Regions from separate parts of the Vogesella lacus genome, predicted to be linked through region 2. Evidence: riboswitches for the same ligand, from Rfam matches in the RefSeq annotation. Region 2 holds a riboswitch; the other holds the start of a gene.

The links. A riboswitch is a leader RNA that binds a small molecule or an ion and turns the genes downstream of it on or off. The one in region 2 is predicted to bind glycine.
Region 1: it holds a riboswitch for glycine, as region 2 does, so the genes downstream of both, gcvT (glycine cleavage system aminomethyltransferase GcvT) here and glyA (serine hydroxymethyltransferase) in region 2, are expected to answer to the same signal.

The regions. Positions count from the first base shown of each region.
Region 1 covers NZ_CEETQT010000001.1:470,796-475,212, forward strand. The annotation lists gene gcvH (glycine cleavage system protein GcvH) at 61-447, opposite strand; gene gcvT (glycine cleavage system aminomethyltransferase GcvT) at 516-1,598, opposite strand; glycine riboswitch at 1,638-1,734, opposite strand; glycine riboswitch at 1,742-1,840, opposite strand; gene ACZ9W6_RS02160 (DUF2256 domain-containing protein) at 2,097-2,231, opposite strand; gene ACZ9W6_RS02165 (cryptochrome/photolyase family protein) at 2,458-3,987, shown strand; gene ACZ9W6_RS02170 (lipocalin family protein) at 3,997-4,417, shown strand, end outside.
Region 2 covers NZ_CEETQT010000010.1:58,454-62,870, reverse strand. The annotation lists gene ACZ9W6_RS13575 (L-serine ammonia-lyase) at 1-892, opposite strand, end outside; gene glyA (serine hydroxymethyltransferase) at 989-2,245, opposite strand; glycine riboswitch at 2,367-2,463, opposite strand; glycine riboswitch at 2,465-2,559, opposite strand; gene ACZ9W6_RS13565 (methyl-accepting chemotaxis protein) at 2,931-4,417, shown strand, end outside.

The DNA of each region.
Region 1 (4,417 bases), on a different contig from region 2:
CCTGTGTTTGGGCAACACAAAAACAAAACCCTGCCGCGTTGCCACGGCAGGGTCATTTCATCAGGCGCCGATTTCGGCCGCGTAAGCAGCCGCGTCCATCAGGGCATCCAGATCAGCGGCATTGGCCGGCTTGATCTTGAAGAACCAGCCAGCGCCGTACGGATCGCTGTTGGCCAGGTCAGGCTGACCTTCCAGTTCGGCGTTCACTTCGAGGATTTCACCAGCGATAGGCGCGTATACGTCGGAAGCAGCCTTCACGGACTCGACCACACCAGCCTGCTCATCGGCAGCCAGCGCAGCGCCAACACCTGGCAGCTCGACGAATACGATGTCGCCCAGCAGCTCTTGTGCGTGTTCGGTAATACCAACGGTAACGGAGCCATCGGCTTCCAGACGCAGCCACTCGTGGCTGGATACGTATTTCAGTTCTGCAGGAATGTTGCTCATGTTTACTCTCCAGATTGGGTAAGGATTCGGCAGGGCTGTCGTCTCTCGCCCTGCGTTATACACCAGACTTATTCAAAAACCTTTTTGCCGTTACGCACGAACGGCATTTTCACCACACGCACTTCGGTCAGCGTGCCACGCAGATCAACGTGGGCCACTGCGCCGGTCGAGGCCGGTACACGGGCGATGGCGATGGAATGCTTGAGGGTCGGGGAGAAGGTGCCACTGGTGATGATGCCTTCCTGGCCATCCACCACGACTTTCTGGCCTTCGCGCAGTACGCCACGGCCTTCCAGCACCAGGCCAACCTGCTTCATGGCGACACCAGCAGCCTTTTGCGCTTCCAGCGCGGCGCGGCCAATAAAATCGCGGCCTTCGGTAAAGGCCAGGGTCCAGCCCATGCCGGCTTCCAGCGGGGAGACGGTTTCGTCCATATCGTGGCCGTACAGGTTCATGCCGGCTTCCAGACGCAGGGTGTCACGCGCGCCCAGGCCGATAGGCGATACGCCAACTTCTTTCAGCTGGTTGAAGAAGGTAATGGCTTCGGCAGCCGGAACCATGATTTCCAGACCGTCCTCACCGGTGTAGCCGGTGCGGGCGTAGAACCACTCGCCTTGCGGCAGGCCCTGGAATACTTTCAGTGCGCGGATGCCTTCGGCCAGCTCCGGCTTGACCAGACATACCTTGTCGATAGCCTGCGGTCCTTGAACGGCCAGCATCGCCAGATCGCGGCGCACTTGCAGCTTCACGTCAAAGCCGGCGGACTGCTTGTCCATCCACGCCAGATCTTTTTCGGTCGTGCCGGCGTTCACTACCATGCGGTAGCCGGTCGCGGTCAGGTAAACGATGAGGTCATCCACCACGCCGCCCTGCTCGTTCAGCATGCCGGAGTACAGTGCCTTGCCTTCGAAGCCCAGCTTGGCCACATCGTTAGCGATCAGTTTCTGCAACCAGGCTTTAGCGTCGCTGCCGGTGATGTCGACAACAGTCATGTGCGAAACATCGAACATGCCGGCATCGGTACGCACGATTTCGTGCTCTTTCAGCTGCGAGCCGTAATGGATGGGCATTTCCCAACCGGCGAAGTCAACCATCTTGGCGCCGGAAGCGATGTGTGCGTCGTAGAACGGGGTGTGTTGCAGGGCTGTCATGACAGGTCCTTGTTGCGAGCGTGAGTATCCTCTGTTTTCTCACACCCCTCTGTCCCTGCACCTGAGATTTTCCGGCATTGCGCCGTTAGCCCCTTCGGTGGGCGCATCCTGTGCGCCGCTCTCCAGATTCTGCGGGCCAAAGCCCGATTCATGCAGTCCTTTTGCCTGAGCGATTGCGGGTGCACTTGCGCCTTCGGCGGCGACCACCCAAGCGGGCAATCACTCTCTCCTGCGGAATGCGCGCATTATCGTTGGCGATAGCCACCTTGGCAAGCAGGTTTTGGCCGCCAGATCAGTCACTTGCCATATGACACAATGAATGTCATGAAAATCCGCCATCAGTCACCGTCTGGCTTATGGAAAATAATGACAGACACCTTGCCAGCAACACCCGCTCGAAGCACTGAAATCCGGCGAAATCCCGCACCACAGCAGCATTTTTAGCTGTGACCCGATACCATTTTCCACCCTCAAGCTGACGGACAGAAGCGCCTGCCGCTAGCGTTGCCGGCAGCGGTCTGAACAGTATTTCACCTCATCCCACACCGCCTGCCACTTCTTGCGCCAGCTGAACGGCCGGCCGCATCTTGCACAGATTTTTGCTGGCAAATCAGCCTTCTTGCGCATTTTCATCCGGTAAACCCCCTCTCCTGCAGACAGTTGGCCGCGAGGGTTTCTTGCGTACCCACCTAAATATTGTACATAATTTGTATTGTACAAATAGCGATTTCACGTTGACTGCAACATCAACGACAAGCACCCGATACGTACACGTACTAATGACACGCCCCAAACCAGACATGCGCAGCCTGTCCGCAGACACCGCGTGCGCCAGCCAACCCTTGCCGGCAGGCAGATCATGACCGAGCTGCGCCTGATCCTTGGCGACCAGCTCAACCCGCAGCACAGCTGGTTTGCCGACTGCCGCGACGACGTGGTGTATGTGATGCTGGAGTTGCGGCAAGAAGCCGGCTATGTGCTTCACCATGCACAAAAGCTGCTGGCCATTCTGGCGGCGATGCGCGATTTTGCGCGCCAGCTGAAGGCTGCCGGCCATCGCGTGCGCTATGTGCGGCTGGACGACACGAGCAATCGCGGCAGCCTCACCGACAATCTCGATGCGCTGCTGCAGCACTACGCTGCCAGCCGTTTTTGCTGGCAACTGCCAGACGAGTGGCGGCTGGATCAGCAGTTGCGTACCTGGGCAGCCCGTCAGTCCATCCCCTGCGAGGCAGTAGGCAGCGAGCACTTTTACACCCGTCGCGAAGAGGCCGCGAAGCTGTTTGCCGGCAAGAAGCAGTGGCGGATGGAAGTGTTTTACCGCTACATGCGCAAGCGCCACCGCCTGCTGCTGGATGACAGCGGCCAGCCGCTGGGCGGGCAATGGAATTTTGACGCCGACAACCGCAAACCGTGGCGCGGCCAACCTTTGCCGCCGCCTGATACCCGACCGCAGCACGATCACCGCGTGCTGTGGCAGATGCTGCAGCTGGCCGGCATTGCCAGCTTTGGCGAGCCCGCAGCCGAGACACTACGTTGGCCGCTGAATCGCGCCGAAGCGCTGGCAATGCTGGATGACTTCATTGCCCATCGCCTGCCGCATTTCGGTGATTACCAGGACGCAATGCACAGTGAGGCACCGCTACTGTTTCATGCCCTGCTGTCGTTTGCGCTGAATACCAAGATGCTGTCGCCGCAAGAAGTCGTCGCCGCGGCCATCCGCGCCTGGCAAGACGGCCACGCACCGCTGGCCGCCACCGAGGGCTTTGTGCGGCAGATCATCGGCTGGCGCGAATACGTGCGCGGCATTTACTGGGCCGAAATGCCCGGCTACGCCACGCGCAACCGCTTTGATCATCAGCTGCCACTGCCGGCCTGGTTCTGGCATGGCCAAACCGGCATGCGCTGTCTGTCGCAAGCCATCGGCCAGTCGCTGCGAGACGCTTACGCCCACCACATCCAGCGACTGATGGTGATCGGCAACTTCGCCCTGCTGGCCGGCCTGTCACCGCAGGCACTGCACGAGTGGTATCTCGGCGTGTATATCGACGCCTTCGAGTGGGTGGAGCTGCCCAACACGCTGGGCATGAGCCAGTTTGCCGATGGCGGCCTTCTGGCCAGCAAGCCTTATGTCAGCGGCAGCGCCTATCTGCACCGCATGAGCAATTACTGCGGCAATTGCCGCTACCGCCGTGATGCCCGCTACGGTGCGGACGCCTGCCCTTTCAATGCGCTGTACTGGGATTTTTTCCTGCGGCAACAGCCGAAGCTCGCGGCCAACCCGCGCCTGGGGCTGGTTTATCGCCAGCTGGACAATATGCCACCCGAAGAACAAGCCGCCATCACCGCAACCGCCACAGCGATTCGCCAGCGGCTGGATCAACTGTAAGGAAACCTCATGCGCCTGCGCCCGTTTGCCCTCGCCCTGACTGTCGCCGCCAGCCTGTGGCTGAGCGGCTGTGCCACCCTGCCGCCAGAAGGCATCCGTCCGCTGCCCGGTTTTGAAGTGCAACGCTACAGCGGCAAGTGGTATGAAATTGCCCGCCTTGACCACCGTTTCGAGCGCGGCCTCAGCGATGTCAGCGCCGAATACCAGCCTCAGGCCGACGGCAGCATCCGCGTGATCAACCGCGGCTATGACAGCGCCAGCCAGCGCTGGAAACAGGCCGAAGGTCGTGCGCTGTTCAATGGTGCGGCCAACCTTGCCTCGCTGAAAGTATCGTTCTTCGGGCCGTTTTATGGCGGCTATCACGTCATCGCACTCGACCCCGATTACCGCTGGGCGATGGTGGCCGGCAACGACCGCGACTATCTGTGGA
Region 2 (4,417 bases):
TAATGCCTGCTGCACCATTGGTCGGTGCGGTCACTACGCGGCCGCCGGCAGCATTTTCTTCATTGACTGCGAGTGCATACAGGTTGACCCAGTCGAGTACAGTCAGTGGGTCACGCAGCGCAGCTTCTGGTGAGGCCAGCAGCTTGCGATACATGTCAGATGCGCGACGTTTGACTTTCATGCCGCCTGGCAGGATGCCTTCGCGCTCGCAGCCGCGCTTCACGCAAGCTTGCATGACCTGCCAGATTTGCAGCAGGCCACTGCGGATTTCATCTTCTGTGCGCCAGGCCAGTTCGTTTTCCAGCATGATCTGGCTGATGGACTTGCCATGGCGCTGACACAGTGCCAGCAGTTCGGCACCACTTTTGAATGGATGACGCAGCTCGGTGACACCTGGCGGGGTGAAGCCGGCATCGATGGCCGCTTCATCCACAACAAAGCCGCCGCCTACTGAGTAATAGGCACGCTTGGAGAGGCTGTTGCCCGAAGCATCAAATGCCTCGAATATCATACCGTTGGGGTGGTAGGGCAGCGCCTTGCGCTTGTAGAGAATCAGGTCTTCTGACTCGTTGAAATTGATGGTGTGCTTGCCCAGCAGGTTGATCGAGCGGGCTTCGCGAATGGCATGCAGCATGGTGTCGACCTGATCAGTGTCGACCAGATCCGGCAGCTCACCCTGCAGGCCAAGCAGCACGGCGGTATCGGTGCCGTGGCCTTTGCCGGTGGCACCGAGCGAGCCGAACATCTCTGACTTCACCCGACAGGTAATGCCAAGCAGGCCATCCTTGTCGAGCCGTGCGATAAATTGGCGGGCTGCGCGCATCGGGCCGACGGTGTGCGAGCTGGATGGGCCGATACCGATTTTAAACAGGTCAAAAACACTAATTGCCATGCTGCTTCTCTTATTTTTGCTCGGGTGGCCTTGCGGCCAACCCAGGTTTGACGGGTGTGTGTGGCGGCTACGTTGGCCGCAGCCGCCGGATTGTACTTAACGATAGACGGGGAAGTCAGCGCAAAGCGCCAGAACCTGGCGTTTTACCCGATTGGCAACCTCGGTGTTGTCAATATCATCCAGAATGTCGCAAACCAGATTGGCAATCAGGGTGGCTTCTGCTTCTTTGAAGCCGCGGCTGGTGATGGCTGGTGTGCCGATGCGGATGCCACTGGTGACAAACGGACTTTGCGGGTCGTTGGGCACGGCATTCTTGTTGACCGTGATGTTGGCCGCACCCAGTGCGGCATCTGCCGCTTTGCCGGTAATGCCTTTGTCGATGAGATCCAGCAAGAACAGGTGATCATCGGTTTTGCCCGAGACAATCTTGTAGCCGCGGTGCTGGAAGGTGCTGACCATTGAGCGTGCATTGGCAAGCACTTGCTGCTGGTAAGTAATGAACTCGGGTTGCTGTGCCTCAAGGAAGGCAACCGCCTTGGCAGCGATGACATGCATCAGTGGGCCGCCCTGAATGCCGGGGAAAACCAGTGATTGCAGCTTTTTGACCAGCTCTTCCGGCGGGTTGGCCGCAAGGATCAGGCCGCCGCGTGGGCCGCGCAGGGTCTTGTGGGTGGTGGTGGTGACCACATGGGCGTGTGGCAGCGGGTTGGGATAAAGGCCGGCGGCAACCAGTCCGGCGACATGGGCCATGTCCACGAATAACCATGCCCCGATGCTGTCGGCAATTTCGCGCATGCGTGCCCAGTCTACGATCAGCGAATAGGCGGAGAAGCCGGCAACAATCATCTCGGGGCGGTGCTCTGCGGCCAACCTTGCCACCTCGTCGTAATCGATTTCGCCGCTCTGGCTGTCAATGCCGTACTGGATGGCATTGTAGATTTTGCCGGAGAAATTGACTTTGGCACCGTGGGTGAGATGACCGCCATGGGCCAGGCTCATGCCAAGAATGGTGTCGCCCGGTTGCAGCAGCGACATGTATACCGCTGCGTTGGCCTGACTGCCGGAGTGTGGCTGCACATTGGCGTAATCAGCGCCAAATAGCTGCTTTGCACGGTCGATAGCCAGTTGCTCAACCACATCAACATGTTCGCAGCCGCCGTAATAGCGCTTGCCCGGGTAGCCTTCGGCGTATTTATTGGTTAGTTGACTGCCCTGTGCCTGCATGACGCGCGGGCTGGCATAGTTTTCCGAGGCAATCAGCTCGATGTGTTGTTCCTGACGCAGTGTTTCGGCCTGCATGGCCGCCCATAGCGCATCATCAAATCCGGCAATTTCCATCTCTCTGTGAAACATCGCGCAACTCCTGTTATGTGCCGCAAGACAACGGGTCTTGTGATCGGCTGGTAGTGGCGAGTGTGTAGGGGTAGGGCTGGAATGAAAAAAGGAGCCCCGTCCGGTATCACCCGACGTTGCCCCCTCTGTCCCTTTGCCTGAGAGATTCTGGCTACCAGATTGCGGTAGCCGTGCTGCCTTCGGCGAGGTGCTGCTTTGCAGACCTGCTCTCCAGAGTGCCTGGTTCACACAGTTCTTTTGCCTGAGAGTTTCTGGGGCGATTCCCCTTCGGCGCTGTCGCAGTCGTTCCGGACAGTCTCTCCTGTGTATCCCGTGGAATGTTTGACATTCCTGCGGCTCAGGCAAATCTAGAGAAAGTTGATGTCCAAGTCAAATGCCGGCAAGGAAAGTGATTGGCATATACGATTGTCAGAAATATTGCTGTTTGGCATTGCTGGCTAAAATTTGAGAGGTAGTTTTGATGCGGGGATTTAATGAAATGCTCAGTTAGGCTTGATATATAACATCGAATAGGCTGAAATGCGCGAGTTCGGGACGTACTTGCTGGTTGACTCGTTTGTCTTTTGTCATCGTGTGGTTTGGTGTCAACTGACTGAGTTGACTATATTTTGGCAAGTTCGTGTCTCAAGGCTTATATGAATAATAGGCCATTCAATAAATAAAAACGCAAGCAAGGGGAGCGCGCATGACAATCCGAACCCGATTGATGATGTTCGTGTTGTTGGTGATGACTGCATCAACAGCAGTATTCTGTGGCATCGTGTATTTCAAGATGAGCCAAGCGCTCGAAGAGGAGATCTCCCGCGAGATCAATCTCGCCGCTGACAACAAGGCCAGCTTTGTGACCGAATGGGTACAAAGCCGCCAGCAGATTGTCAGCTCGATTCTTGGCCGTTTCGGCAAGGGTGATTTGCAGCCGATTCTGGATCAGGCTCAACATGCCGGTGGTTTTGATTCGGCTTATGTTGGCCAGCCAGACAAGACCATGACCATGGATGCCAAATCGCCTGCATTGCCAGCTGGCTACGATCCGACTGGCCGGCCTTGGTACAAGGCCGCAGCAGCCGTTGATGGCCCGACCACTTCGCCTCCTTATCTTGATGCCGCAACCAAGCGCCCGATCATCACTTTTGCCGAGTCGCAAAAGTCGGGCGGTACGTTGACGGCAGTTGCTGGCGGTGACGTTACGCTGGCGCGGGTGGTTGACGAGATCGTCTCTTCCAAATTGCCGGGCGGTGGCTATGCCTTCTTGGTAACGGCTGAGGGTGAGGTGATTGCCCACCCGCAGAAGGACTCGGTACTGAAGAAAATCGGCGAAGTAGTGCCTGGCATCGACCTTGGTTCGCTGGCCAAAGATGGCAGCATTCAGGATATCGACCTGGGTGGCGAAGTGAATATGGTTTCGCTGATGTCTGTGCCAAAAACAGGCTGGCTGCTTGGTATCGTGGTGCCAAAAGCCGAGGCCATGTCGCCGGTGCGCGAGTTGCTGACAGTGTTGATCATTCTGGCGATTGTTGGCTTGTCGATTGCGTCGGTACTGACTTATGCCGGTGTTGCCAAAATGCTTTCGGGGCTGGGTTCCTTGCGCAAGGCCATGCTGGAGGTTGCCAGTGGTCAGGGTGATCTGACCAAGACCATTCCGGTGGGTAATCGTGACGAGGTCGGCCAGATTGCCGAGTCGTTCAACCAGTTTGTGGCCAAGTTGCGTGAGATGTTCCTGACGGTACGTGGCGAATCTGATGCCTTGGCGATGGATGCGGTGGGTCTTAATCGTGTTGCGGACAAGATTGCCCAGGATTCACGCGTGCAGTCATCCGAATTGTCGGCAACGGCGGCAACGATCGAGGAGATTACAGTCAGCATTAACCACATTGCAGATCATGTCGGTGAGACTGAGCAGCTGGTGTCCCGCTCTCGTGACAATGCTTTTGACTCTCACAAGGCGATGGCTGAAGTTGCCCGCGAAGTCGAGTCCATCGTTACTGCGGTGGGTTCATTGCAGGATGTGATGTCCAGCCTGTCGGGCCAGTCCGAGCAAATCAAAGGCATCGTGGCCGTGATCCGTGATATCGCGGATCAGACTAATATGCTGGCGCTGAATGCAGCTATCGAAGCGGCACGGGCCGGCGAGCAGGGGCGTGGTTTTGCCGTGGTGGCGGATGAAGTGCGCAA